DNA from 3 places in the Providencia lanzhouensis genome. Region 2 is predicted to be linked to each of the others. Evidence: predicted binding sites of a transcription regulator. Region 2 holds the regulator's gene; each other region holds the start of a gene.
What was found. The regulator PurR, encoded in region 2, represses purine synthesis genes. The targets are predictions, from matches to a motif close to CANGCAAACGTTTGCNTG.
Positions count from the first base shown of each region.

Region 1: the regulator PurR is predicted to act here: its motif matches at 3,546-3,563, upstream of gltS (sodium/glutamate symporter).
Region 3: the regulator PurR is predicted to act here: its motif matches at 7,938-7,955, upstream of ACIH2S_RS01225 (NCS2 family permease).

Region 1 is NZ_CP174123.1:297,388-307,430, reverse strand. Features, by position in the region: gene recG (ATP-dependent DNA helicase RecG) at 1-2,046, shown strand, start outside; gene gltS (sodium/glutamate symporter) at 2,164-3,378, opposite strand; gene ACIH2S_RS01390 (uracil-xanthine permease family protein) at 3,612-5,000, shown strand; gene ACIH2S_RS01385 (AsmA family protein) at 5,126-6,919, shown strand; gene fabY (fatty acid biosynthesis protein FabY) at 7,016-7,939, opposite strand; gene dtd (D-aminoacyl-tRNA deacylase) at 7,966-8,403, opposite strand; gene yihX (glucose-1-phosphatase) at 8,459-9,073, opposite strand; gene typA (ribosome-dependent GTPase TypA) at 9,324-10,043, opposite strand, start outside.
Region 2 is NZ_CP174123.1:1,755,019-1,765,061, reverse strand. Features, by position in the region: gene anmK (anhydro-N-acetylmuramic acid kinase) at 1-591, opposite strand, end outside; gene ACIH2S_RS08305 (glycine zipper 2TM domain-containing protein) at 1,117-1,584, shown strand; gene slyA (transcriptional regulator SlyA) at 2,040-2,474, opposite strand; gene ACIH2S_RS08295 (DUF1289 domain-containing protein) at 2,982-3,221, opposite strand; gene gloA (lactoylglutathione lyase) at 3,406-3,813, shown strand; gene rnt (ribonuclease T) at 3,942-4,586, shown strand; gene ACIH2S_RS08280 (Grx4 family monothiol glutaredoxin) at 4,677-5,024, opposite strand; gene sodB (superoxide dismutase [Fe]) at 5,624-6,202, shown strand; gene ACIH2S_RS08270 (YnhF family membrane protein) at 6,291-6,374, opposite strand; gene purR (HTH-type transcriptional repressor PurR) at 6,642-7,667, shown strand; gene punR (DNA-binding transcriptional activator PunR) at 7,683-8,588, opposite strand; gene punC (purine nucleoside transporter PunC) at 8,711-9,934, shown strand.
Region 3 is NZ_CP174123.1:260,008-270,050, forward strand. Features, by position in the region: gene envZ (two-component system sensor histidine kinase EnvZ) at 1-177, shown strand, start outside; gene pstS (phosphate ABC transporter substrate-binding protein PstS) at 614-1,657, shown strand; gene pstC (phosphate ABC transporter permease PstC) at 1,769-2,725, shown strand; gene pstA (phosphate ABC transporter permease PstA) at 2,727-3,608, shown strand; gene pstB (phosphate ABC transporter ATP-binding protein PstB) at 3,647-4,423, shown strand; gene phoU (phosphate signaling complex protein PhoU) at 4,437-5,168, shown strand; gene ACIH2S_RS01210 (ABC transporter substrate-binding protein) at 5,410-6,249, shown strand; gene ACIH2S_RS01215 (amino acid ABC transporter permease) at 6,324-7,076, shown strand; gene ACIH2S_RS01220 (amino acid ABC transporter permease) at 7,078-7,830, shown strand; gene ACIH2S_RS01225 (NCS2 family permease) at 8,058-9,392, shown strand; gene yihI (Der GTPase-activating protein YihI) at 9,819-10,043, shown strand, end outside.

The DNA.
Region 1 (10,043 bases), 1.5 Mb from region 2:
TCACTTCATGGCATTGGTGCCAGCCAGTCAGAAAAAATGAGTAAAATCGGGTTGAACACAGTTCAGGACTTGCTTCTGCATTTTCCACTGCGTTATGAAGATCATACGCGTCTTTATCAGATTAAAGACTTGATGCCCGGCACAACAGCCACTATCACTGGTCACGTTCTACAAACCAAAGTCGTTTTTGGACGTAAAAGAATGATGACCTGCCTGATCAGCGATGGTACAGGCAACCTAACGCTGCGTTTTTTCAACTTCTCTGCTGCAATGAAAAACAGTTTAGCCGAAGGTCGCCAAGTGACTGCCTACGGAGAAGTGCGTCGTGGTAATACAGGACCTGAAATTATTCACCCTGAATATAAAGTCTCTCAAGAAACGGATAATATCGCCCTTCAAGAGAACCTAACTCCGGTTTATCCGACAACCGAAGGTGTCCGCCAAGCCACACTGCGTAAAGTGATGGAGCAAGCGCTCACCATGTTAGAAAGTGGCAATATTCAAGAGTTACTGCCCGAAGAGTTCAGCCGTAGCCTAATTAGCCTCCCCGATGCCATCCGACTGTTACACACTCCACCACCGGATGTTTCGTTAGAAGAGTTGGAAAAAGGGCATCACCCAGCCCAAAAGCGTTTGATCCTCGAAGAGTTACTGGCTCACCATTTAAGTATGCTTGCCATTCGGGCTGGCAATGAACGGCTCTATGCTGAACCATTGGTTTCATCTGGAAAGTTTAAAACGCCTTTACTGGCAAATTTGCCGTTCTCACCAACTAACGCGCAAAAACGCGTCGTAGCAGAAATCGAAACTGATTTACGAAAAAATGCCCCAATGATGCGTTTGATCCAAGGTGATGTCGGTTCCGGTAAAACACTTGTGGCTGCATTAGCCGCACTGTGTGCCATTGAAAATGGTAAACAAGTTGCCTTAATGGCACCGACTGAAATTCTTGCAGAGCAGCACGCAAATACCTTTAAGCAATGGTTTGAACCTCTAGGTATCAAAGTAGGCTGGTTAGCAGGTAAACAAAAAGGTAAAGCCCGCCAGCAACAACAAGATGCCATTGCGAGTGGTGAAGTCTCGATGGTAGTCGGTACCCATGCCATCTTCCAAGAGCAAGTGAGCTTTCACTCTTTAGGGTTAGTCATCATTGATGAACAACACCGCTTTGGCGTTCACCAGCGGCTCGCTTTGCGCGAGAAAGGTGAACAGCAAGGATTCCACCCACATCAATTAATCATGACCGCTACGCCAATCCCACGCACGCTGGCAATGACTGCTTACGCCGATCTCGATACCTCAGTGATTGACGAGCTTCCACCAGGAAGAACTCCGGTCACTACTGTGGCGATTCCAGACACCCGACGTAGTGATATTGTCGAGCGCGTTCGCCAAGCCTGTTTAGAGGAAGGACGGCAAGCTTATTGGGTGTGCACATTGATTGATGACTCAGAGGTACTTGAAGCGCAAGCTGCCCAAGTTACCAGCGAAGAACTCGCGTTGGCCCTACCTGAACTCAAAGTTGGACTAGTCCATGGTCGAATGAAACCCGCCGAAAAGCAAAGCATTATGGCGGCATTTAAGAATAACGAAATACAGTTACTTGTTGCTACCACCGTTATCGAAGTCGGGGTGGATGTTCCGAACGCAAGCCTGATGATTATTGATAACCCCGAACGGCTTGGATTAGCACAATTGCACCAACTACGGGGGCGGGTTGGTCGTGGCTCTGTCGCATCTCACTGTGTGCTACTTTATAAAACGCCACTCACTCATACCGCCAAGCAGCGCTTACAAGTTTTACGAGACAGTAATGATGGCTTTGTGATTGCCCAAAAAGACTTAGAAATTCGAGGCCCCGGAGAGCTGCTAGGTACCAGGCAGACAGGGAATGCGGACTTTAAAGTGGCAGACTTGCTACGAGATCAATATATGTTGCCAGAAGTGCAACGGTTGGCACGACATATTCAACAAAACTACCCTGAGCATGCTCAAAAGATTATTGAACGCTGGCTCCCTGAGCGCGAGCAATATAGCCACGCTTAAGCTTTTTCCTTCCTTAAAATGAAAATTGCCGTGAACACATCCATGTCCACGGCAATACCTGCTTTATTTATACATTTAGTTATATATGTTTGTATTTACTTCAATACTTGTTCTGTACTAGCCGCCAATCGTTGGGAAAACTGGCAACCATAAGTAGAACTTAATCACTAACGCATTCACAATATCGATAAAGAATGCCCCTACCATCGGCACGACTAAGAATGCTAGATGAGATGGACCAAATTTATCGGTTACCGCTTGCATGTTAGCGATAGCGGTTGGTGTTGCCCCTAAACCGAAACCACAATGACCCGCCGCTAAAATAGCAGCATCATAGTTTTTACCCATCACACGGAAGGTAACAAAAATCGCATATCCTGCCATAACGCAAGCTTGAACGCCGAGAATGACTAACATTGGGATTGCTAAAGACGCCAGTTCCCACAGTTTTAAACTCATTAATGCCATGGCTAAGAATAAGGATAGACTGACGTTACCCATCACAGAAACCGCGCGGTCAAATACTCGATAAAAACCAAGTAAAGATAGGCTGTTACTTAAGATAACACCGACGAACAATACGCAAACAAATTTAGGCAGTGCAAATGCGGTGCCTGATAGTAGCCCTGCAATCCAGCTTCCTGCTAGCAAACAGATAGCGATCAACGCAATAGTTTCAATCAACACCATCGAGTTGATCATGCGGTTGGATTGTGGCTTTTCAAATGCGGTAGGAACATCTTTGTCCTCATCCGCGGTACCAGGTGTTGGGATATTGCGAATTAAGAAACGTGCAACAGGGCCACCAATAAGCCCTCCAAGTACTAAACCAAAGGTTGCACAAGCCATTGCAACTTCAGTTGCACTCTTGAAGCCATAATCTTCAGTAAAGATTTTACCCCAAGCGGCGCCTGTACCATGTCCACCGGATAAAGTGATTGAGCCGGCTAATAGCCCCATAAGAGGGTCTAAACCTAATAATTTCGCAAGTGCGATACCGACTGTGTTTTGAACTAGCAATAAACCGACAACGACAAAAATGAAAATTAACAATGCTTTACCGCCAGCTTTTAAGCTCGCTAAGTTAGCATTCAAACCAATGGTCGCAAAGAATGCGAGCATCATCGGTTCTTGCAGTGATAAGTCGAAGGAGAGGCTCCAATCAAATACTTGCTTAACCACTAACAGGGTAAAAGCGACTAATAATCCCCCTGCAACGGGTTCAGGGATAGTGTATTTTTCAAGAAATGAAACTGACTTTACCAGTTTACGTCCGAGTAATAGCACGAGTGTAGCAGCGACCAGAGTGCCGTAGACATCGAGATGATACATTTATGTACCTCGTCTGTTGTTAATATTATTTAAAACTAATTAGACGTTATTTTTTTCCTTAAAACGCCAAAAGCAGGTGCATGGATTAGAAAAAAAAATCGCGATAAATACAAGTTAAAACATATAAAAATGTGACGCTCTTAGTTTAATATCCACCTTAATTTTTTTGCGCAACCGATTGCTTTTTGTATTATTCTCTTTAAAATGCGCTTTTTGCTAGTGGAATTGGAATAATGAACGCAACGGCATCTGAAGAACAAAATGTTGAAAAAACAGTACAAAACCAAAGCGAACTGATCTATCGCCTTGAAGATAGGCCACCTTTACCTCAGGCGCTGTTTGCTGCTGGACAGCATCTATTAGCGATGTTTGTCGCGGTGATTACCCCCGCAATGCTTATCTGCCAAGCACTTGGGCTACCCGCTCATGACACCCAGCGAATCATCAGCATGTCATTGTTTGCTTCAGGAATCGCCTCTCTGATTCAGATCCGCGCGTGGGGTCCTGTCGGCTCAGGATTACTTTCCATTCAAGGCACCAGTTTCAACTTTGTTGCACCGTTGATTATGGGGGGAGTTGCACTCAAGCAAGGCGGAGCCGATATCCCTTCCATGATGGCGGCATTATTCGGCACATTAATGGTCGCAGCACTGACCGAAGTTATCTTATCGCGTTTCTTACATTTAGCTCGCCGAGTTATCACGCCGCTGGTTTCTGGTGTTGTGGTCATGATCATTGGTTTATCACTGATTCAAGTCGGTTTAACCTCAATTGGTGGGGGTTACAGTGCACTGAGCGATAACACATTCGGTTCCCCTGATAACCTCATTCTTGCAGGCATTGTGTTAGCCGTCATTATCCTGTTAACTCGCCAGAAGAACCCGTACTTACGCGTTGCATCATTAGTGATTGCAATGGCAGTAGGCTACCTTGCTGCTTGGTGGATGAATATGCTGCCAACTACGCAAGCCAGTGATGCCAATCAATCTCTGATTACGATCCCTGAACCTTTTTATTATGGTCTCTCTTTTGACTGGAATTTACTCATTCCACTAATTCTAATTTTTATGGTGACGTCGCTAGAAACCATTGGTGATATCACAGCAACGTCAGATGTCTCCGAGCAGCCAGTACGCGGACCTCTCTATATGAAACGTATTAAAGGCGGTGTATTAGCCAATGGACTAAATTCTATGGTGTCAGCGGTGTTTAATACCTTTCCTAACTCCTGCTTTGGTCAGAATAATGGCGTTATCCAATTAACAGGTGTTGCTAGCCGCTATGTGGGTTACTTAGTGGCGTTGATGCTAGTGCTACTGGGTCTGTTCCCAGCAGTGGCAGGTTTTGTGCAACAAATTCCTGAACCTGTTCTAGGTGGTGCTACCATTGTGATGTTCGGCACAATTGCTGCGTCCGGTGTGCGTATCGTTTCTCGCGAGCCACTCAATCGCCGCGCAATTATGATCATTGCATTGTCTCTAGCCGTAGGAATGGGGGTTTCTCAGCAACCGTTAATCCTACAATTTGCGCCTGACTGGCTGAAAACCCTGTTTTCATCCGGTATTGCAGCAGGTGGTTTAACTGCGATTGTACTGAACTTGATTTTCCCTCACGAAAAATAATTCCCTATACCGCCGCAAGAGTTGAACACGCCGGCGGTTCTTCTGTATGCTATCCTTGAGTTGCCGATATATTAAACATATCGGCAATTTATATTTTTATCTGATTAATAAGGGAGCAGACAAACGTGAAAGGGTTACTGAGGTTTTTCGGCTATATTTTTCTGCTTCTTTTGATTGTATTTCTTGCCTGCTATATTGCCTTACAAACTCGATGGGGAGCAGGTTACGCCAGCCAACTTCTGAGCAAATTTACGCCTTATGACATTAACGTCGGCATTATGGGACATCAATTCTCCGATCCGGGTAAATTTATTTTCCAAGACATTAAGATTGAATCAAGCAACAAGCAGCTAGAATTAGATGCTCGGCAAATTGTGGTGGATGTCAATTGGCGGCATATTTTCAGTGGCGAAGCTATTCAACGCTTAACCATCACTCAAGGAGACTTATCTGCAAACTTTACCGAGAACACATCGCCGTTACCGCTTTCTGCAAAAGTCCTACAATTTGAAAATAGCCAGATTCAATTAACTCAAGACAAAAGCACCGTTCAAGTCGCAGGGTTTACTGGGGGTATAACTCCATGGAAACCAACAACTGAAAATCCATTTGGTTATGGTGATTTTCGCTTTACTACCAATCAATTAACCTTGAATTCTCTCCCTTTTAGAAATGTCGCGGTCACGGGGAAATTACAAGAAAAGGTAACAGATTTTAGCCAAATCAGCGGCTACCTCAATAATGGGGCGATCACGGGTAAAGGAAAATGGTTTGCTGACGGTTCTATCACCATTGATAACCTGTCGATGAATAAAGTGGGCTGGCAGAATGACTTAACCTTTGATGCGCTGTTTGATGCAATAAACAGTGACCGAACATTGCAAATCAACCAATTACAACTAACCAATGTAGATATTCAAGGGCGCGATTGGGCACTGTCGGGTCTGAGCAGCGAAGTCGATCAAATTGCCTTGGTGAGAGGGAGTTGGAGCAGCTCGAAAAGCCATATTAATTTCAATGTCGATCAATTGGTTATCCAAGACCAGCAAATTGATACGCTCATCGGTGAGCTGAACATTGACGGTGATAACTTCAATGTTGATAAGCTCTCCGGCTACTACAATAAAGGTATTTTTAACCTCAGTGCGGTTTGGCAACGTAATGATAAATCACTGACCATCACTGACGGTACGCTCGCTGGGGTTCTGTATACCTTGCCAGATAATTGGCTGTCGTTCTTTGCTCAACCCACACCAGCGTGGTTATCCACATTCGCCATTGATAATTTTACCGTCACGCAATCTTTGCTGATGAATATTCAACCTGAATTTCCTTTCGAATTTACCGCGTTAAGCGGCAACATTCGCTATGTTGACCTGATCAAACAGAAACAGTGGGGAATCTGGAAGGGGCAAGCTACTTTCAATGCCGATACAGGTACCATCAACCAGGTGATGATCCGTCGTCCACTTTTAGAAATTGCAGGAAGTAATGGGCGTGCCGCCGCAAGCCTCAGTGGCAGCGTTGACCGTGGTATCGCAAAAATTGGTTTACTGGCACAGCAAGAGCCAAATAAAGTACCTTTTGAATTACGTGCATCAGGGACCAACATTGATTTAAGTGATTTAAACCAATGGGGTTGGTCAGGCTTTTCACCACAAATGTGGGGAGATTTCGAGGCTTCATTACAAGGGGATTTACTCGCATCACCTCTAGTATCAAGCCTCAACGGAAAATTAACCGCTAAGCCACTTCAAGGAAGCGCTCAACTGCGTACTGTGGTTGATGGCCATGTGGCGTCTGGCGTCGCCCCCGTAGAGCCATCAGCAGAATCCCAACCCAAGCTAGAATCACACACTGTACCAGCAGAAAATACCTACCCTGTTGATAGGCATGTTCCTGATATGGCTACTCAATAAAGCAGTGAGTTAGTAAGCAATAAAAAAGCAGGCTCATCCCTTCGGATTGCCTGCTTTTTCGATTCTTCACCAAAAACAGTCAGCCACCTAAAAACATTATTCGCTTTTCTCTTTTTTCGTTTCTGGCAGCACCATGTATATGCCGCTAAATACCGCACCCACTTGGTTTTCTGCATTGCTCACATGCACTTCTAGTTTTACCCGCGCTTTACTTCCTCGGGCGAGGCGATCTAAATCCCCACTAAGGTGTGATAGATCAGCCACTGCGGTTGGACGCCCACTAACGGGTTTTGCGTAGCGAATATTGGCATCGACTAGAACAATTTCTCCGCCTAATTGATGCTCTTGTAGCAGCAACCAAATCATTCCCCAGCCAGTTAACGTGGCGAGAGAAAACTGGCTTCCAGCAAAAATAGTATTATGAGGGTTTTGGTTGCCTGCTTCTGGCATTGTCGTCACAAAGCGCTTTCCTGTGTACTGTTCAATACGTACACCCATTTTTTCACTCAATGGAATATGCTTGTGCCAAGCTTGCTGGAGCTCACCGCACCAATCCGGACGATGGAGAATTTGGTCAAGGGTTTCAATTGGTTTGATCATCAAATAGTGTCGAACTGGGGTTTTTAGCTCCCCGGTGACTTCGCCACGACGTTCAAAACCCATTTTGGCGAAGAAAGGTACGGCTTCTTCTCGAACACTGGACACAATGCGTTTAACACCTTCTCGCCTTGCAATGGTTTCAAGCGCCATAATAATCAGTTTGCCTAAACCCTTGCCTTGCATGACAGGATTAACCGCGAGAAAGCGAATAGCGCCTTCATTATCGGCATTAATATATAGGCGCCCAATGGCCAAAATGCGATTTTTTTCATCAACCACCATTTGATGGTGAGCGGTTAAATCATAACCGTCTTTTTCAGAGCCAAGGGGTTGTTTGAACGGTTCTCGCAGCATTGACCAGCGAAATTGGTAGTATGCAGCGAATTCAAGTTCATCTTTTGGTGTCCGTAGGTGGTACATCTCTCCCCCTCCCTTAAGCGATTTTTCTACACTTGTAGCCAAAAAGTCACGGGGCCATCATTGGTCAGGCTAACCTGCATGTCCGCCGCAAATTCACCGGTTTCTGCCACGACGCCTTGTGCACGGCTTTGCTCAACAAAATATTGATACAGCTGATCCGCTTTCGCCGGTTCCGCACCGCCTGAGAAACTTGGGCGCATCCCTTTCTTGGTATCTGCGGCTAACGTGAACTGTGAAACCACTAATAAGCTTCCACCAGCTTGTTGAACGTTAAGGTTCATTTTGCCTTGCTCGTCGCTAAAAATACGATAGCCAAGGACTTTCTCACAAAGGCGTTTTGCTTTCTGCTCATCATCGTCTTTTTCAACACCGAGCAAAACTAAAAGACCAGGACCAATTTGCCCTACTGTTTTTTCATCAACAACCACACTCGCGTGAGTGACTCTTTGGATTAATGCAATCATGGGTACTCGATAAAAAAAAGAGTAACGTCACCGTTACTCCTTATTAAGAACTGGATTATTCGACTTCGGCGCTAAAGTCGTAAGTACGAAAATATTCAGGAACGGTGTCTTTATTCAAGACATGAACACCTTTGATACCAAGTGCTTCCGCCGCTTTTACGTTTTCTTCTACATCATCAAAGAACACCGCATCAGCTGCTTCAAATTCTTCAGATTCCAGAACATATTTGAAAATTTCTGGGTCTGGCTTACGCATTCCTAAATCTTGGGATAGATACAGGAAGTCAGAGGACGCTGCAATTTCAGGGTAGTGTTCTGGCCAATAATCAAGATGCAGGCGGTTAGTGTTAGATAACACGACAACGCGATGACCTTGCTCACGCAGACGTTCCATAATATCAATGACTTCTGGTCTTAGTGAGATGAAAATTGAGTGCCAGCCTTCCGCAAAATCTTCAAAGCTTAGGGTGATACCCAATTCTTCACAGAGCAGTTCAGCAAATTCGATATCTGAAATTTTGCCACACTCGTGGAGCTGGAAGATATTGCCAAAAGTGAATCGCTTTTTGATTTCTGAACTTGGGGTACCACTTAGTTCAGACCACTTATCAAACACACGATTGAAGTCGATATCAATAATCACATTACCCATATCGAAGATATACAGCATAAATTGTCCTCTTAGTTATTCATTAAATTTACTTTAATCATTATTGAGGCAACTGAACAGCCCTAATTGAGGATTATTAAGGTTATTTTTTCAATTTATCGATTAAGCAAATTGGCTAAAGAAACTGTGTTTGTGTCTGGATAAACAAATTTTTTCCTCCGATATAACTAAATTCATTTATCGTTCAATTTTTGGGCATAAAAAAAGGTGCCATATTTGGCACCTTCTATTTTAATTCAAAGACTAACGATTAATCTTCTTTAGAACGGCCAGCACGGCGGCGATCGTTCTCTGTCAAGTGACGCTTACGCAGACGAATTGACAGTGGAGTTACTTCAACTAATTCATCATCATCGATAAACTCAAGAGCTTGTTCCAGAGTCATTTTGATAGGTGGTGACAGAGTTGTCGCTTCATCAGTACCTGATGCACGCATGTTAGTCAGTTTTTTACCGGTTAAGCAGTTAACAGTCAGGTCGTTAGAACGTGAGTGAATACCGATGATTTGGCCTTCATACACTTCAGCACCGTGACCTAAGAATAACTTACCGCGATCTTGCAGGCTGTACAGTGCGTATGCAACTGCTTTACCTTGACCATTAGAGATCAGAACACCGTTTTGACGGCCGCCGATTTCGCCTGGGCGAACATCATCGTAATGGCTGAATGTAGAGTACAGTAAACCAGTACCTGAAGTCATAGTCATGAACTCAGTACGGAAGCCAATCAGGCCACGGCTAGGAATGATATAGTCTAAACGTACACGACCTTTACCATCTGGCATCATGTCACGCAGGTCACCTTTACGCTCACCTAACGCTTTCATCACGTCGCCTTGGTTTTGTTCTTCAACATCCAAAGTCACTTGTTCGAATGGCTCTTGTTTACGACCATCGATTTCACGAACGATAACTTTTGGACGAGAAACGGCTAATTCGAAGCCTTCACGACGCATGTTTTCGATCAGAAC
Region 2 (10,043 bases):
CATTAACATATTACCAGGCCCTGTGTCATAGCCTTTTACATATGCATTTGGCAGCAATGCAGTAACATTAGCAATCCCGCCAATGTTAAGCACTATACGTTTTTCAGTCGGATGCCCTAATACGGCTAAATGAAATGCAGGAACTAGCGGAGCACCTTGTCCACCATAAGCCATGTCTCTGCGGCGAAAATCCCCTACAGTCGTTATTCCCGTTAATGCCGCTATGCGATTGTTATCACCAATCTGCATAGTAAATGGTGTTTCACTGTCAGGTTCATGCCAAACCGTTTGCCCGTGACAACCAATCGCAATAATATCTTCGGGAGATAGACCCGTTTGATGAAGCAGCTGATTAATGGCATCGGCATATATTGTGCCAAGTTCTCTGTCTATTTTTCCCAATTCAGAAAGTGTTGTTTCTTGCCCTTGGCAAATATTGAGAATGCGCTTTTTCAGCTCAATCGGAAATGCGGCGCTCAAGCTAGCTTGCTCTGCAACAAACTTATCATTAATTGCAGCTAATACGACATCAACACCATCTAGGCTGGTTCCTGACATAACACCGATATAGCGACCCGATTTAATCATCATTATTCCCTTTAACGTGTCTATTCACTCGATGAGATAAACTAGGAAAGATTGTGCTTTTAGAGAAAAATTTGTCAACTGATCGATTCAATTTCTCGTAGCGCTTCGCAGGAATAATAAATAATTGATAGAAGAGATGAAAATAGTGAGCAAAATAGCAACAATGAGTCACTTTGCTATCTCTCATTTTTTTAAATTTGATTTATAATGGTTCATTCTGTAATTATCTGCTACACCTTAAGGTGAGTAGTTTTTATTACAGGTGAAAATCCCCTATTTAGCCTTTGCCATAAATTGATGTTCTAAAATAGTCAAAAAATAGATGATTCTTTAGCAAAGGGTGCCTTGAATTGGGATTTTGGGTGGAATTTGAGATATTTTACCTAGTGTTGATGAATTATTTAATTCAAAATTAGTAGTCTAGGCTCTGTTATCTAAAACAAATTTTTGATGTTGTTGTGCTTATGGTAAGAACAAATCTTCGATGCTACGTTACTGCCACGAACAGCAAGTCTCATAGGAGTTATTATGCTTAAGAAAGTTTTTGTAGGTGTTGCTGCGGTTGTTGCGTTATCTGGCTGTGTCAATACAAGTACGCTTTCTGGTGATACTATTTCAGCTCAAGATGCTAAACAAGTCCAAACTGTGACTTATGGTACCGTACTCAATGCACGCCCAGTTACCATTCAAGCGGGTGAAGATGGTAACGTAATTGGAGCAATTGGTGGTGCAGTTATCGGTGGTCTATTAGGCAATACCGTCGGTGGCGGTACTGGTAAAACGCTAGCAACAGCAGCTGGTGCAATCGCGGGTGGTTTAGCGGGTCAACAAGCACAAGGTGCCCTAAATAAAAGCCAAGGTGTGCAGCTTGAAATCCGTTTAGACAGTGGTAAAAACATTGTTGTGGTTCAGAAACAAGATCCTGCCGCTTTCCGTGTAGGTCAGCGTGTTATGATCGCAAACAGTGGAAATACAGTGACTGTGTCACCTCGATAATTTGACATAAGTTCAAGATAAAATGCGTTCACCGACTAATTAATCGATGAACGCATTTTTTATTTAAATCATAATTAGCGTTTTACTTTTTAGCTTATTAATAATGCTTTTTATCGAATCTGAGCTCTTTACTATCTTTTTGTCTATGAGTTCCATTGCGGGAATTTATTAAATTTTTGTGATTGATATCATTCAAGTAAAATCTAATTTATACAATTTGAATTCTCTATCTTTCTTGAGCCACATTTTTTATTCATATTTCTACACCTTAATATCCCATATATCTAAAAATTAACTCATAGTAGTGAAATACAAAGCCGCCTCACATAATAAAACCATGTAACTAGATAGAAGTACATATTATGTGAATGGTGGCTATAATTATTAGATTAATATATATTTATGCGAATTACATTCATAGAATGAAAAATCAATTATAAAATACAATTATTAGTCTATGAATCATTCTGTAAGCGTAGAATATTTTTCTCCAATCTTAGCAGTAATAAAGATAACTGACTTAGTTCATCATGACTAATATTACTTAAAATTTCTGTCCGAGTATTATTAATCACTTGATCAACCGTTTTGATGAAAGGCTCCGATTCCTCTGTGAGTTTGATTCTCTTAGCACGTCGGTCATTCGCACATGTATGACGAGAAATGAGCCTTTTTTCTTCTAATTGATCTAATGTTCTGACCAAGGAAGGTTGCTCAATACCAATTGCCTTTGCCAATTGAATCTGCGACTGCTCGGGCGGTAACTGGCTAATATTATGCAGTGTTACCCAATGTGTTTGCGTGAGTTTAAGTGGTTTGAGGCGATAGTCAATCAATGCTCGCCACATACGGACTACACGAGATAATTCAGTTCCAATTTGAGATTCCAATTTACCCTCCTTTATATAATTATAATGTCTAAAAAATATACCAAATACATATTATTTTTTGAATTATATATTAACTCCCTTTTATCTTTACAACCTTTTATTGAGCCAATACCTCATAAATACCTATATATAGTGAGCATCAATAAATCATTGAGTGATATACATCTTACTTTCCTCCATGATTTTTCATATAAAAACAATATAATCACTTAATAAGACAACCTATCAATTATCTTATTAATAAGAATAGCCTTACTCTTCTTTCGAATCTATCTATTTTAACCCTTATAGTAATTACAACTAACAATAAAAAATGCAATATCAAATAAACCCTTAAAAAACAAAGTAATATAGTTATTCTTAAAATTATGTCATTTACAGTTGATTTAAATGAACTTCATCATCATTTTGAATAAATAAAATTTTATTGAAATGTAACTATTGTAATTAATCTAAATGAATTAATTTTTGATTGAATTATCTTATTTTTAATAGTCTGATTATCAATCAAAATAGAGGTTGTTGAGGATCATTCATCTCTTCTTGAGCCACTTTCTTATTATTTAATCTTAAAAATCGCTGGCGACATAAACGGATTACATGACGTTTTTCTGCGTTAGTTAGCTGCAACCAACCAAAACGTTCATCTCGGGTTCGATAACAACCACGGCAATATCCCTGCTCGTTGGTCTGGCATATCCCACGGCAAGGGCTTGGAATATCAAAAAACTCAAGTTGTTCTGCCATCGTTAACCACCCGTAATATAAACATAAAATTATGATATACTCCCTCGAATTGAGTATAGCCATGATATGACTAAAAAATAAACCTCAATCGCTGTATTTAGTCATATTGCCACGTTATATTAATAGATAAATCGATTCGACTTTAAGCATTATTGCCTGAAGAATTTATAGGGAAACTACTATTATGCGCTTACTACATACCATGCTCCGTGTTACCGACATGCAACGCTCCGTTGATTTTTATACCAAAGTATTAGGTATGCGCTTACTGCGCACGAGCGAAAATACAGAATACAAATATTCTTTAGCGTTTGTCGGTTACAGCGATGAAAGTGAAGGTGCTGTTATCGAGTTAACTTATAACTGGGGCGTAACAGAATATGACTTAGGTAATGCTTATGGTCATATTGCATTAGGTGTTGATAATGTTGCTAAAACCTGTGAAGACATTCGTCAAGCAGGTGGAAATATCACTCGTGAAGCTGGTCCAGTCAAAGGTGGTACAACCGTTATCGCATTTGTTGAAGATCCAGATGGCTATAAAATTGAGCTCATCGAAAATAAAAGTGCGAGCAAAGGATTAGGAAATTAATCCCTCACATACATTTTATATTTTAGGTGGTGATAACCATCACCTAAAATATCTTCAGTATCTACCTGCAAAAATGCATTCCCTTTGGCATAATGAAAGCCAACCAGAAACTGTAAATTGAAAGCCTAATGTCTGAAAAAAATAACCCTAACTCACTGGTTAACCGCTTCCGGGGTTACTACCCTGTCGTTATAGATGTTGAAACTGGTGGGTTCAACCCTAAAACTGATGGTCTATTAGAGATAGCGGCCATTACACTCAAAATGGACAAAGATGGCTGGCTAGCCATTGATGAAACGCTGCATTTTCATGTAGAACCATTTGAAGGTGCGAATTTGGAGCCCTCTGCACTGGAGTTCACTGGCATTGACCCCACGAACCCCCTACGTGGTGCAGTGAGTGAATATGAAGCATTACATGCCATTTTTAAAACAATTCGAAAAGGTATGAAGAATACCGATTGCAATCGCGCGATCATGGTGGCTCATAACGCAAATTTTGATCACAGCTTTGTTATGAATGCGGCAGAACGCTCTGGGTTAAAACGTAACCCATTTCATCCCTTCGCAACCTTTGATACCGCCGCACTGAGTGGATTAGTTTTTGGACAAACCATTCTTGCAAAAGCTTGTGTCACCGCAGGTATTCCATTTGATGGCAAGCAAGCCCACGGTGCCCTATACGATACTAACCGTACCGCGCTATTATTTTGCGAGTTAGTCAATAAATGGAAAAAATTAGGTGGATGGCCACTACCTAGTGAGCCTCAATAACCTCGCCCCCTAAAAACAAAAAAACCGTATTAGTTTTAGGCTAATACGGTTTTCATCAATATAAGCATTAAAGCCTATTCAACCATTTAATTACTCAGTGATGGTTTCATCTGCTGGACGGTATTTGTCTGCAGTTTCTTTGATCAGAGCTTGTAATTCGCCGCGTTGGAACATCTCAACGATAATGTCACAACCGCCAACTAACTCACCACCAACCCATAACTGTGGGAATGTTGGCCAATTAGCATATTTTGGTAGCTCTGCACGAATATCTGGGTTTTGTAAAATATCAACGTAAGCAAAACGCTCACCGCAAGAAGACAGAGCTTGAACAGCTTGAGCAGAAAAACCGCAGCTAGGCAGTTTTGGAGAGCCTTTCATGTATAATAAGATTGGATTTTCTTTAACTTGGCGCTCAATTTTTTCGATAGTTGTCATTTTATATCCTAAAACGTGGGTGCTGATTTTGCAGTCACTGAGCCACTTTGAATCATTTGCAAGGCAACTCATTAGACAGAACACATTGACCGGTGTAATCGCCGGCATAGTCAAAACATCGCAAATTGTTCCGTGATTGTTTCATACAATATGCCAGTTTTATAAGGTGAATACTATAGCACTCCTATTTGCTGTACTCAAAAGGTGAAAAGCAAATAGCAACGTTTTCTTTTTACTATAAAAAATTCACTCTGGGTGTTTTTGCCGTGTAATCATGAGAGTTATTTGTTAATATATTAGCAAATTAATAACACTTGATGTATTTCCCTGCTCTTCAATGACAATAACGACACGCAGTGGAATAATTATTATGCAACTTACTAACAATTAAGGCATAAATAGCATCATGGAACAGGTTTTTTCTTACTGTAACCTGTATTCTGTTATGATAAATCATGACTTACAATGCGGCGCAATAGCTCACCACGGCTCGACGTCACTACACTAGAAGTAGATTAATTAATAGAAGTACATTTAATTTCGCTCATTTTACGAGCAAACACCCTAAACACTGAATAAAAGCAATCAAGGAGTACGCAATGTCTTTTGAATTACCAGCTCTACCTTATGCTAAAGATGCTTTAGAACCTCATATCTCTGCTGAAACCTTAGAATACCACTACGGTAAGCACCACAACACTTATGTTGTTAACCTGAATAACCTGATCAAAGGCACTAAATTTGAAGGTCTGTCTTTAGAAGAAATCATTAAAACTTCTGAAGCTGGCGTATTCAATAACGCGGCTCAAGTTTGGAACCACACTTTCTACTGGCACTGCTTGGCTCCAAATGCAGGTGGCGAGCCAACCGGTAAAGTTGCAGAAGCTATCAACAAAGCATTCGGTTCATTTGCTCAGTTCAAAGAGCAATTCACTGATGCCGCAGTTAAAAACTTCGGTGCAGGTTGGACTTGGTTAGTGAAGAAAGCAGATGGCAGCCTGGCTATCGTTAACACGTCTAACGCGGCAACACCAATTTCTGGTGACGATAAGCCAGTTCTGACTGTTGATATCTGGGAACACGCATACTACATCGACTACCGTAACGCACGTCCAAAATACTTAGAAAACTTCTGGGCGTTAGTTAACTGGAAATTTGTTGAAGAAAATCTGGCTTAATTTTAGTTCAGATCTAAAATGACTAAGGGCGAGTATAATACTCGCCCTTAATTATTTCTCATCCTTAGTAGATAGGATGGAAATGAAATCAGAAAATGTGCACAGCAAACAAAATAATTACAGCTAAAGAGCCAAACGCAGCTAGCAATCCATATTTAAAATCTGTATCCATGAGACCCTCTCATATAAAGAAATTGAATTATCAAATAACCATAAAATAAAAAGGTTATTTCAGTATACATGCACAAAAACGTAAAACCAGTGTCTATATCACATGTTATAACATCAATTATTTCTTTCGTTTTTGCGCTAGATCAGACAAAATCGACAACAAATCGCTAAATTATTGCCAGCAAAGGTACTATGCATCAATATGCAGGTAATTATTTAACTAGAATTATTTTAGAGACCAAGTTTTGGTTAGGAGTTTTTTCTTCTCATGGCAACAATTAAAGATGTGGCGAAACGTGCGGGCGTCTCTACCACAACCGTCTCCCATGTTATCAACAAGACGCGTTTTGTCGCTGATGATACAAAAACAGCCGTTTGGGCCGCCATCAAAGAGCTCAATTATTCTCCGAGTGCGGTTGCGCGTAGTTTAAAAGTCAACCACACCAAATCAATTGGTCTGTTGGCAACATCAAGTGAAGCCCCCTATTTCGCAGAAGTGATCGAGTCTGTCGAGAATAGTTGCTATGAGAAAGGCTATACTCTAATTTTATGTAACTCTCACAATAACTTAGGTAAGCAAAAAGCGTACTTGCAAATGTTGGCACAAAAACGTGTCGATGGGCTACTTGTGATGTGTTCAGAATACCCTGACACCTTGATAGGTATGTTGGAAGATTACCGAAATATCCCAATGGTCGTCATGGACTGGGGTACCTCTCGCGGGGATTTCACTGACAGTATTATTGATAACTCTTTCCACGGTGGTTACTTAGCGGGTCGTTACCTTATTGACCGTGGTCACCGTGAAATTGGCGTGATCCCTGGCTCTCTCGAAAGAAATACAGGTATTGGGCGTTTAACCGGCTTCAAAAAAGCCATGGAAGAAGGCAAAGTCACATTAAAAGATGAATGGATTGTTCAAGGGGATTTCGAGCCAGAATCAGGCTATAAAGCGATGATGCAGATCCTCAGTAACAAGCACCGCCCAACGGCAGTCTTCTGTGGTGGAGACATCATGGCGATGGGGGCAATCTGTGCGGCTGACGAGATGGGATTACGTGTCCCTCAAGATATTTCCATTATTGGTTATGATAACGTGCGTAATGCACGCTATTTCACGCCTGCATTAACCACAATTCACCAGCCAAAAGAGCGTTTAGGTCAAATGGCGTTTGCGATGTTGCTCGATCGTATTGTGAATAAACGCGAAGATGCGCAAACGATTGAAGTTCATCCGCGTTTAGTTGAGCGCCGTTCCGTGGCTGACGGTCCATTTATTGATTATCGCCGCTAAGTCTACCTCAGCACATTAGCTCGCAAACCACTCCGCGTTGAGCGTTTCGCTATCACCAAGATAGTCAAGAAGCCATCTCAACGCTGGAGATGTATCATTCTCAACCCACGTTAAGCAGCAAGGGCTTTCAGGAAACGGCTGTGCTAATTTCAGCTCAACAAGCTTACCTTCTGCACACAATGGCGCTGCACGGTGCTCAGGAACCATTCCCACACACAGGCCATTTTCCAAACACGCTAAACCACTTTCCCAGTAAGGCACAACTAAGCGACGTTGGTTATCCAGCGCCCAAGTATCTCTTTTCGGTAAGCTTCTTGAGGTATCTTCTAAGCACAAACTTGGATATTCACGCATTTGATCATCTGTCAGTTTGCCCTGAATTTTTGCTAATGGGTGATCGGGGCTCGCAACACAACGCCATGACATAAAGCCCATATCACGGAAGCTATAGCGCTCTCCAATTGGTGAAGCACGGGTCGCTCCAATCGCAACATCCACACGTCCATCGGCTAAAGCATCCCAAACTCCATTAAACACTTCAGGGTGGATATACAGTTCAATATCAGGGAAATGACGATAAAAATCCAAAATCAGCTGTTCCGTACGCTGCGGTTTTACGATGCAATCAACAGCAATACTGAACTGTCCGCGCCATCCATTGGCGACTTGTTGGCATTGATGTCGAGTATCAATCATTTTTTTGATAACACTTCGACTTTCTTTAATAAAGATAGCCCCGGCTTCCGTCAATACCACATCACGGTGACGACGTTCGAATAGCGGAACTGCTAACCATTCTTCGACTTGTTTTACTGTGTAGCTGATCGCTGAAGGGACTCGATGCAGCTCATCCGCAGCACCACTAAAGCTTCCCGTTCGAGCAACTGCGTCTATGACTTCAAGTGCATGAGCTGACCACATTTTCTTTCCTTTCAAATTATTTGATAGCAGAGTCCAAATATTACCGTTTCACAACGTAAAAAAATAGCCTATACAATAAGATAACTATCAACATTATTTTAAATATAGATTAAGCAAAAACTATGACAAATACTGCGACAAAAAACTCCTCTGGATTTTTGATTTATCTTGCTGGCCTAAGCATGCTGGGGTTTTTAGCCATCGATATGTATCTGCCTGCCTTTGGTTCAATGCAAACAACCTTAAATACGACTGAAGGCGCTATCAGCGCATCATTAAGTATCTTTCTAGCGGGCTTCGCGTTTGCCCAGCTATTATGGGGACCCCTTTCAGATAAATTAGGACGCAAACCTATTCTCATTGTTGGGCTTTCGCTGTTCATTATTAGCTGCCTAGCAATGATTTGGGTCACCGATGCCACTCAGTTATTAATCCTTCGATTCTTGCAGGCCGTTGGCGTTTGTTCTGCTGCGGTTTTATGGCAGGCCCTCGTTATCGACCGCTATAACGAAGCTGATACCCAAAAAGTATTTGCCTCTATTATGCCTTTAGTGGCGCTTTCTCCTGCATTAGCGCCACTTTTAGGTGCCTGGGTGCTTGAACACAAAAACTGGGAATTTATCTTCATCGTGCTGATGATGGTGGGCGTTTTACTCCTGCTACCGACTTTGATGCTAAAAAAAGTGGCACCGAAAGTCATCGCAGAAGAAAACCAGCCACAAACCAAAGTTTCCTTTGCTACCTTGCTAAGCTCCCCTGTTTTCAGTGGTAACGTACTTGTGTACGCAGCATGTAGCGCTGGCTTTTTTGCATGGCTAACGGGTTCGCCGTTTATTCTACGCAATATGGGCTTTAACCCTGCGGATATCGGCCTGAGTTATATTCCTCAAACACTGGCATTTATTGTCGGGGGATACGGCTGCCGCTTCGTATTAGCTAAAGTTCGCGCTGAAACGTTGTTCCCAATCTTGCTAGCGGGTTATGCCGTTAGTATGATTATTCTCTTTGTGATGGCGATTTATACGCAGCCAACATTAACCATGATTTTGGTTCCATTTTGCTTTATGGCAGCAATGAACGGAGCATCATACCCAATTGCAGTCGCCAAAGCCCTCAATACGTTCCCATCTGCTAGTGGTAAGGCTGCTGCACTACAAAATGCGTTACAGTTAGGGTTATGTTTCTTAGCCAGTTTATTAGTGTCTGCTCTTACATTTGACCCTTTACTCGCTACAACTGGTGTGATGGCATTTACTGTAATCCCAATGATTATAGGCTATTTCATGCAGCGTTGTGCCAGCAAATCCAATAATGCGATTAAGCACACTGAATATCAGCATGACTAATCGTTAGTTAACGTTATTTTTTGGCATCATAAAAATCAGTTCCGTTACTATTATTAATAACGGAACTGATTTTTAATAAAACGTTATTTGGTTAATATATCGTTTATAG
Region 3 (10,043 bases), 1.5 Mb from region 2:
CTATTCCAGCCGTTCGTACAGGGTGAAAAAGCCCGTAGCAACAAAGGTACAGGGCTGGGACTCGCGATAATTCGCAGGATTATAGATGCTCACGAAGGGAATATTGAGATCCATAAAAGTGAGCGCGGCGGGTTTGCTATTCGGGCCTTGCTCCCTCTCAAAGAACGCGAAGACTAAATATCTCGTCGTATTTCGCGTTGTAGCGTTGTTGGCTGCGCTCGTTAACCCTAGTCACATACTTGTGTATGCTCCCAGGGCTTAACTCGTTTGCCGCCTAGCTACAACACGAAATACTTAGAGATATACTGTGTAGATAGAAAGATAGAAAGATAGAAAGATAGAAAGAGAAATAAATTTTTTCATTTATGACAATATGTCATATTCCAAACGCTAAGCTGTCACATTCGCTGTTCTTATTTAGTTTATTGAAAAATAAGTAAATAATCATTTCTGTACCATTCTGCTACACTTAATCATGTCGATAAAATCCGCAAATGTCATAAAACTGTCATAAAGATGACATATTGCCGTAACTCAATTGTCCTATTTTCCCTACCGTGACATACACCCAATAATTTAATACTTGATTATTTCTTACATCCCCGGAGGGATTATGAAAATGATGCGTACCACACTAGCAAGCGTAATGGCAGCAACCTTATCTCTGACTGCAATGTCTTCTTTTGCTGCTACCAGCCTGACCGGAGCTGGCGCGACATTCCCTGCTCCTGTTTATGCGAAGTGGGCAGATACTTATCAGAAAGAAACAGGTAATAAAATTAACTATCAGGGGATCGGTTCTTCTGGTGGTGTAAAACAAATTAATGCAAAAACAGTTGATTTCGGTGCGTCTGATGCGCCATTGACTGATGAAAAACTCAAAGAAGACGGCTTATTCCAATTCCCAACCGTGATTGGTGGCGTGGTTTTAGCGGTAAACGTTAAAGGCATCGAATCTAATCAACTGGTTCTTGATGGTAAAACTCTGGGCGACATCTACTTAGGCAAAATTGCAAAATGGAATGACCCAGCCATCGCAAAACTGAATCCAAACGTAAAATTACCTGACCAAAACATCGCTGTAGTTCGCCGCTCTGATGGTTCTGGTACCACATTCGTTTTCACAAGCTACTTAGCAAAAGTTAGCTCAAACTGGAAAGATGAAGTGGGTGCAGGTTCAACGGTTAACTGGCCGAAAAACAGCGTAGGCGGTAAAGGTAACGACGGCGTTGCAGCCTTTGTTCAACGTCTGCCAGGCTCTATCGGTTATGTAGAATATGCTTACGCAAAACAGAATAATCTTGCGTATACTAAGCTGGTTTCTGCAGATGGTCAGCCAGTTTCACCAACAGGTGAAAGCTTCAGCGCAGCAGCGAAAAAAGTGGATTGGTCTAAATCATTTGCACAAGACCTGACTAACCGTGAAGGCGCTAACGCATGGCCAATTACCTCAACCACATTCATCTTAGTTCACAAGCAACAAGCGGATGCTGAGAAAGGTAAAGCGGTTCTTGATTTCTTCAACTGGGCTTACGACAAAGGCGGTAAACAAGCAGAAGCATTAGATTACGCTGTGTTACCTCAAGAAGTTGTGACCGCAGTACGTGCAGCATGGAAAACAGAAGTAAAAGATAGCCAAGGTAAAGCACTGTTCTAAGTGCCCCTCGGGTTGGAAAAGGGTAAGCGGGGGCTGAGGAATAGCTCCCGCTTATTCACCGTAGTAACGTAAGTCCTACTGAAAAGTAGGCATGGAATGAGAACAAAGCGCATGGCCGAAAAAATAACGGCATTCAAAGCCCCTAGTAAATCGGGCGACGTGATTTTTAGTGCATTAGTTAAAATAGCAGCGCTAATCACTCTCCTCATGCTTGGTGGCATTATTATTTCCCTGATTTTCGCATCTTGGCCAAGTATGCAGAAATTCGGGTTTTCGTTTTTGTGGAATAAAGAGTGGGATGCGCCAGCAGAGCAGTTTGGTGCATTAGTGCCTATCTACGGCACCATCGTCACATCATTAATCGCTCTGATTATCGCCGTACCCGTGAGTTTTGGTATCGCATTATTCTTAACAGAGCTAGCGCCTAACTGGTTAAAACGCCCATTAGGTATTGCGATTGAGCTTCTCGCTGCAATCCCAAGTATTGTTTATGGTATGTGGGGACTGTTTGTCTTCGCTCCGTTATTTGCAGAATACTTCCAAGAACCAGTTGGTAATGTCATGTCGAGCATTCCAATTGTTGGCGAACTGTTCACCGGTCCTGCGTTTGGTATTGGTATTCTTGCGGCGGGTATTATCCTTGCCATTATGATCATTCCTTACATCGCCTCTGTAATGCGCGATGTATTTGAACAAACTCCTGTGATGATGAAAGAGTCAGCCTATGGAATTGGCTGTACTACATGGGAAGTGATTTGGAATATCGTTCTGCCTTATACCCGTAATGGGGTGATTGGTGGTGTGATGCTGGGGCTAGGTCGTGCATTGGGAGAAACCATGGCGGTTACCTTCGTCATCGGTAACACTTACCAGCTCGATAGCCCTTCACTGTTTATGCCGGGTAATAGTATTACCTCTGCGCTGGCGAACGAATTTGCTGAAGCGGAAAGTGGTTTACACACGGCGGCATTGATGGAACTTGGTTTAATTCTGTTTGTGATTACCTTCATCGTTCTGGCGATTTCCAAGCTGATGGTAATGCGCCTTGCTAAGAATGAGGGACGCTAATATGTCGATTTCTGAACCTGTTGTAGTGAATCAAAAAGAGCGTGCACGCCGCCAAGCATGGCGCCGTCAAGTCAACAGAATGGCATTATTAGTCTCCATGCTGACGATGGCATTTGGTCTGTTCTGGTTAGTGTGGATTTTATTCTCCACGGTAACCAAAGGGATTGATGGTATGTCCCTCAATCTGTTTACTGAAATGACACCGCCGCCAAACACTGAAGGCGGTGGTTTGGCGAACGCCATTGTGGGAAGTGGATTGCTTATCTTGTGGGCGACCGTTATCGGAACACCATTAGGGATTTTAGCGGGTATCTACTTAGCGGAATATGGTCGCAAATCGTGGTTAGCTTCGGTGACGCGTTTTATTAACGACATTCTGTTATCTGCGCCTTCAATTGTGGTTGGTCTGTTTGTTTACACCATTGTGGTGGCTCAAATGCAGCATTTCTCGGGTTGGGCGGGGGTAATTGCACTTGCATTACTGCAAATCCCAATTGTTATTCGTACCACTGAGAACATGTTGAAGCTCGTGCCTGATAGCCTGCGTGAAGCGGCATATGCACTGGGCACACCAAAATGGAAAATGATTTTATCCATTACATTAAAAGCATCTGTATCTGGGATTATTACCGGTATTTTGTTGGCTATCGCGCGTATTGCGGGGGAAACCGCACCGCTGCTGTTTACGTCACTCTCGAACCAATTCTGGAGCACCGACATGAATGAGCCAATTGCTAACTTACCAGTGACTATCTTCAAATTTGCAATGAGTCCGTTCTCTGAATGGCAGCAATTAGCATGGGCAGGGGTTCTCCTAATCACCTTATGTGTCCTGTTAATCAATATCATTGCCCGTGTTGTGTTTGCACAGAAAAAACACTAATCCCAGACGAATAAAAGAATTGATAGAGAGAAGTAGCCATGATTAATGCAAACGATATTGCAAACAGTAAAATTAAAGTTCGTGACCTTAACTTCTACTATGGAAAGTTTCACGCGCTGAAGAATATCTCTTTAGACATTGAAAAGAACAAAGTGACTGCGTTTATCGGCCCATCAGGTTGTGGTAAATCCACACTGCTGCGTACCTTCAACAAAATGTACGAACTGTATGGTGAGCAACGCGCAGAAGGCGAAATTTTACTGGATGGTCAAAACATCCTGACTGATAAACAAGACATCGCGTTATTACGTGCAAAAGTCGGTATGGTGTTCCAAAAACCAACGCCATTCCCGATGTCTATCTACGACAATATCGCGTTCGGTGTGCGTTTGTTTGAAAAGCTGTCCCGCGTCGAAATGGACGAGCGTGTGCAGTGGGCGCTAACAAAAGCGGCACTGTGGAATGAAACCAAAGATAAACTTCACCAAAGCGGCTACAGCCTCTCTGGTGGTCAGCAACAGCGTCTGTGTATTGCGCGTGGTATCGCCATTCGCCCAGAAGTTCTGTTACTCGATGAGCCATGTTCTGCTCTGGACCCAATCTCAACGGGGCGTATTGAAGAGCTGATCAGTGAATTGAAATCAGAATATACCGTGGTGATCGTTACCCACAATATGCAACAAGCGGCACGCTGCTCTGATTACACGGCATTTATGTACTTGGGTGAGTTGGTGGAATTTAATAACACTGACAAGATGTTCACCACCCCAGAAATGAAACAAACTGAAGATTATATTACTGGCCGCTACGGTTGATATGGAGCCGACGATGGATACGCTGAACCACAACAAACATATATCAGGGCAGTTCAACGCTGAACTGGAACATATCCATACTGAGTTGATGACCATGGGAGGGCTAGTTGAAGAGCAGCTCACCAAGGCTATCACTGCGATGCATAATCAGGATGAAGCCCTAGCGCGAGAAGTGATTGCCAATGACCATAAAGTCAACATGATGGAAGTGGCAATCGATGAAGAGTGCGTCAAAATCATCGCCAAGCGCCAGCCAACCGCGAGCGACTTGCGTTTGATTATGGCAATCTCAAAAACCATCGCTGAGCTGGAAAGAATCGGTGACGTCGCGGATAAAATCTGCCAAACCGCACTGGAAAAATTCTCTCAGCAGCACCAGCCATTGTTGGTGAGCTTGGAGTCATTAGGTCGCCATACCGTGCAAATGCTGCATGACGTGCTAGATGCTTTTGCGCGCATGGACTTGGAAGAAGCTATCCGTATTTATCGTGAAGATGAAAAGGTAGACCAAGAATACGAGGGGATTGTCCGTCAGTTAATGACGTATATGATGGAAGACCCGCGTACCATTCCAAGTGTTTTAACTGCGCTGTTCTGTGCTCGCTCCATTGAGCGTATCGGTGACCGTTGCCAGAACATTTGTGAATTTATTTTCTACTATGTTAAAGGGCAAGATTTCCGCCATGTAGGTGGAGACAGCCTTGAAAAAATGCTGACTAGCTCGAAAGACAGCAACAAAGAGTAACTGTTAAACCACTGGGGTGCTGGCCACCTCAGTGTTCATCTTCTTCATTTTCTTCTTGCTCGATAAGAGTCTTAATCTGCAACATTTTAGGGGTCGCTCCGATGGATTTTCGCCCCTTTTTTTATGTCTATTCATATTCCAAATTGATATAAATATATTATTTAATATTATTTCAAGTGCTAAGAAATAGTTGATAGCTTGTGATGGTCGATTTACACAAATTTACCGTTAGGGGTATTCAATGAAAGCTCGTTTTCTTACTTCCGCACTTTTAGTTGCAGGTCTGGCGCTGACAGCGAATGTCGCTAGCGCAGATAAATTAGATGATATTAAACAAGCGGGAGTGATCCGCATTTCTGTTTTTGACAGTAATCCCCCATTCGGATTTATTGATCCTAAAACCAAGAAACTCGCTGGCTATGATATCGATATCGCCCAAGCGATTGCTGATGATCTTGGCGTGAAATTAGAGCTGCGTCCAACCAACCCAGCTAACCGCATTCCACTGTTAACATCCGGCAAAGTTGACCTGATTGGTGCCAACTTCACAATTACAGATGAACGTGCAAAACAGGTGGATTTCTCCATTCCTGACTTTGCAACAGGGCAAAAATTTATCGCGCGTAAAGGCGTACTGAAAACCCCTGAAGATATCGCTCCACTGCGTATTGGTGCAGACAAAGGAACTGTTCAGGAAGTGACTCTGCGCGAACGTTTCCCGAATACCAAAGTTATCTCTTACGACGATACCCCGCAAGCTTTCGCAGCGCTACGTAACGGTAACGTACAAGCGATCACCCAAGATGATGCGAAGCTGGTGGGCTTGCTCGGTAACTTGCCAGAAAAAGTGAAAGCAGACTTTGAAATTTCACCATTTAGCTTAACCAAAGAGTACCAAGCGCTAGGCGCGAGCAAAGGAGAAACGCGTTTAATTGAAAACGTGAATGCTACCTTGCTGAAACTGGAGAAAGAAGGCAAAGCGAACGAGATTTATAACCGTTGGTTTGGTCCAGACACCAAAGCGGCACAACCACGTGGTGAATTCAAATTTGCCCCATTGAGCGAGCAGCCTAAATCTTAAGTTAGTCATGCAGTTTAGTGAGAGTAAACGCCCCTGCCATGTTGCAGGGGTTGTCAGTTATAGCGAGGCGAAATATGTTCGACAAATTTTTCAGCGGTGACTTCTGGTCTGCGCATCTACTAGCACCACAATACCTTGAGTGGTTTGGCTATGGCTTTTTGCTTACAGTCTGGATCTCGATTTGTACGATCATCGCTGCCACGCTATTAGGTTTTATTGCCGCCTCGGCAAGAGACAGCCAAATCGCGCCGCTACGCTGGTTTGTGACCGTTTATATTTCGATTTTCCGTAATACGCCACTACTGGTGCAACTGTTTTTCTGGTATTTCGCCTCGGGAGAAATTCTCCCTGAATCAGCGATGGAATGGCTGAATACTCCCCATGAAATTGAAATTTTAGGGATAACATTGGGTTGGCCATCCTTTGAATTTTTAGCCGGATTTGTCGGCTTAACGCTATACACCGTACCTTTCATTGCGGAAGAAGTGCGCTCTGGTATCCGAGGAGTGCGTCAAGGACAGAAACAAGCAGCTCTTGCTTTAGGGCTGACATCATGGCAGTCCATGCGTTTAGTGATTTTACCGCAAGCCGTAAAAATCGCGTTACCGCCGCTGTTAGGGCAATACATGAACGTCGTCAAAAACTCGTCATTAACGATGGCGATCGGGGTGGCTGAGCTTTCTTATGTATCACGCCAAGTAGATAGCCAATCATTACAAACATTTGCTGCATTTGGTTTAGCTACAGTACTGTACATTGCAATCATCGCATTTATGGAAGGCTGGGGTCAGTGGCGACAACAGCGTCAATTGGCCCAGGGGGTATAAGATGGATTTTTCAGTCATTACGGATAACTGGCAATATCTGCTATTTGGGGCTTATCCTGATGGTCCCTTGGAAGGGGCAGCACTGACGCTGATTATGAGCGTATTGGCTGGCGCTGCGTCTATTGTCCTCGGCACATTGGGTGGTATTGCGCTGGCGATGCTACGTGGCTTCTGGATGAATTTATTTGCCGCCGTTTTAGGTTTTTTCCGCGCCATTCCCGTCATCATGTTGATTTTCTGGACTTACTTCCTACTGCCTATTGTCTTCGGAACGGAAATTCCAGGCGTGACGGCGGTGGTGTGCGCATTAGCGCTGATCACTTCAGCCTATTTAGCGCACGGCGTGAAAGCGGGAATTTTAGCTATCGGTCAAGGGCAATGGAACGCTGGGCTTTCTCTCGGGTTTAACCGCTGGCAAGTTCTGTGGAATGTGGTGTTACCTCAGGCATTACGAATGATGGTGCCTTCCTTTATTAACCAATGGGTTGCGTTAATTAAAGATACCTCTCTGGCGTATATTGTGGGAGTGGCAGAGCTGTCATTCTTAGCAACACAGGTGAATAACCGTGAAATGATCTATCCGCTGGAAGTGTTCTTGTTTGTGGCATTTATCTACTTTGTGATGTGCCTGTCAGTAGAAATTATTGCCAATCAAGTGGCGAAAAAGCTCAGTGATAAAAGTGCAGCGCGCAGCCGTTCAGCAAAACGCGGTTGGCTGTTTTGGCGACGTCAAAAGCTGATTGCGCTTTCTTAATCGCACAAAGGCGGCTTAATCCCTCAATGGCGGTATGACAACCGCCATATCTCCCTCGATATTCATTTACAGTATCAGTCAGTTAGGAAATACGACTTATTTAAAATGACGCAATCGTTTTCTTTTGCATCGTTTAGTTGTACCATGAGCCGAAAAAAACTTTTTTTCGTGCCCACCACGCATCCATTGGCAATCTAGGGCATGACATTTCGACAAGGCGCATTTTAATGACTAATCAATCATCTGGCTCCTCGCAATCGCAGGGTCTGTTTCAGCGTGTGTTTAAATTACAAGAACACGGCACCACCGCAAGAACAGAGGTCGTTGCAGGGTTCACCACCTTCCTGACGATGGTATATATCGTTTTCGTTAACCCACAAATTTTGTCCGTCGCTGGCATGGATATCAAAGCGGTATTCGTGACCACCTGCTTAATCGCAGCCATCGGCAGTATTTTAATGGGCTTACTGGCTAACTTACCTATTGCTGTTGCACCCGCGATGGGGCTAAATGCCTTCTTTGCCTTTGTGGTCGTTGGGGCGATGGGCTATTCATGGCAAGTCGCTATGGGGGCGGTATTCTGGGGCGCAGTTGGCTTATTTATTCTAACGTTATTCCGTATTCGTTACTGGATTATCGCTAATATTCCCCTGAGTTTACGTGTGGGGATCACCAGCGGTATCGGTCTGTTTATCGCCATGATGGGACTGAAAAACTCCGGTATTATCGTCGCAAACCCAGATACCTTAGTGTCAATTGGTAACCTAACTCACCATAATGTGTGGTTAGGGGCATTAGGCTTTTTCATTATTGCCATTTTAGCTGCGCGTAATATTCATGCGGCAGTATTGGTATCTATCGCCGTGACGACGCTGATTGGTTTAGCGCTGGGTGATGTGAAATATACGGGCATTTTCTCAATGCCACCAAGCATTACCAGTGTTGTTGGACAAGTGGACTTTGCGGGCTCACTGGATCTGGCACTTTCTGGGGTTATCTTTGCCTTTATGTTAGTGAACCTGTTTGACTCCTCGGGCACCATGATTGGGGTAACAGACAAAGCGGGTATTACCAACGAGCGTGGAACTTTCCCTCGCATGAAACAAGCGCTGTATGTGGATAGCTTAAGTTCTGTGGCAGGCTCTGCAATGGGAACTTCGTCTGTAACGGCGTACATCGAAAGCTCTTCAGGGGTATCGGTGGGCGGTCGTACAGGTTTAACCGCGATTGTCGTCGGTGTGTTATTCCTGCTGACGATGTTTATCTCTCCGCTGGCAGGCATGGTTCCTGCTTATGCAACCGCAGGCGCGCTGATCTATGTTGGTGTTCTGATGACTTCAAGCTTAACGCGCGTGAAATGGGATGACTTAACGGAATCCGTTCCAGCGTTTATTACTGCGGTCATGATGCCATTTAGCTTCTCGATTACAGAAGGTATTGCGCTAGGCTTTATCGCGTATTGTGCGATGAAGATTGGTACAGGGCGCTGGCGTGATCTGGGTCTGTGTGTAATTTTAGTCGCGGCGATGTTTTTACTCAAAATGGTTCTCGTCGACGCCTAATATTCGTCATACTTCAAGCTGTGGCGTTGTTGTCTTCTCTCGGCTACTCGGGTCACATACTTATGTATGCTCCCCGAGATAACCTCGATTGACGCCTAGCCACAACTTGAATTATTTAGAATATTACTCAGGATATCTTTCTATTTTCTGGTGATATAGCTAGTTAGAGCATTGAAATGCTTAGGCAACTTGAGTTATTTAGAGCATTGCTCAAGGTGACTCTCTATTTTCTGGCGATACAGCTAGTTAGGCTCTCCCTTTTTGTTGCTTGCATGCAACTCAAATTATTTAAGGTATAATCATTAAAGTACTGTTGCGAATGCAAAGTGAGATAAAATTCACCTAAATTGCAAAGTAGTGCTTTCGCTGCTTAAGGGATCCTGCTAGATTCCGCTGCAGAAACTGATTTTATCAAGGTAGCAAACCATGAATTCACCGAAAAAACCGACCGCAAAACTGAAGAAAAAATACCGTAAGACGAAAGAAGAGCTCAACGCAGAAGGTCGTGAGCGTAAACGCGAGAAAAAACATCGCGGGCATAAGTCTGGTAGCCGTAACCAAGACGGTGCTTCGAATGGTCAAAAAAATGGGCAAAATGTTCAGGCTGACCCACGTATTGGCAGTAAAAAACCAATTCCACTGGTGGTTGAA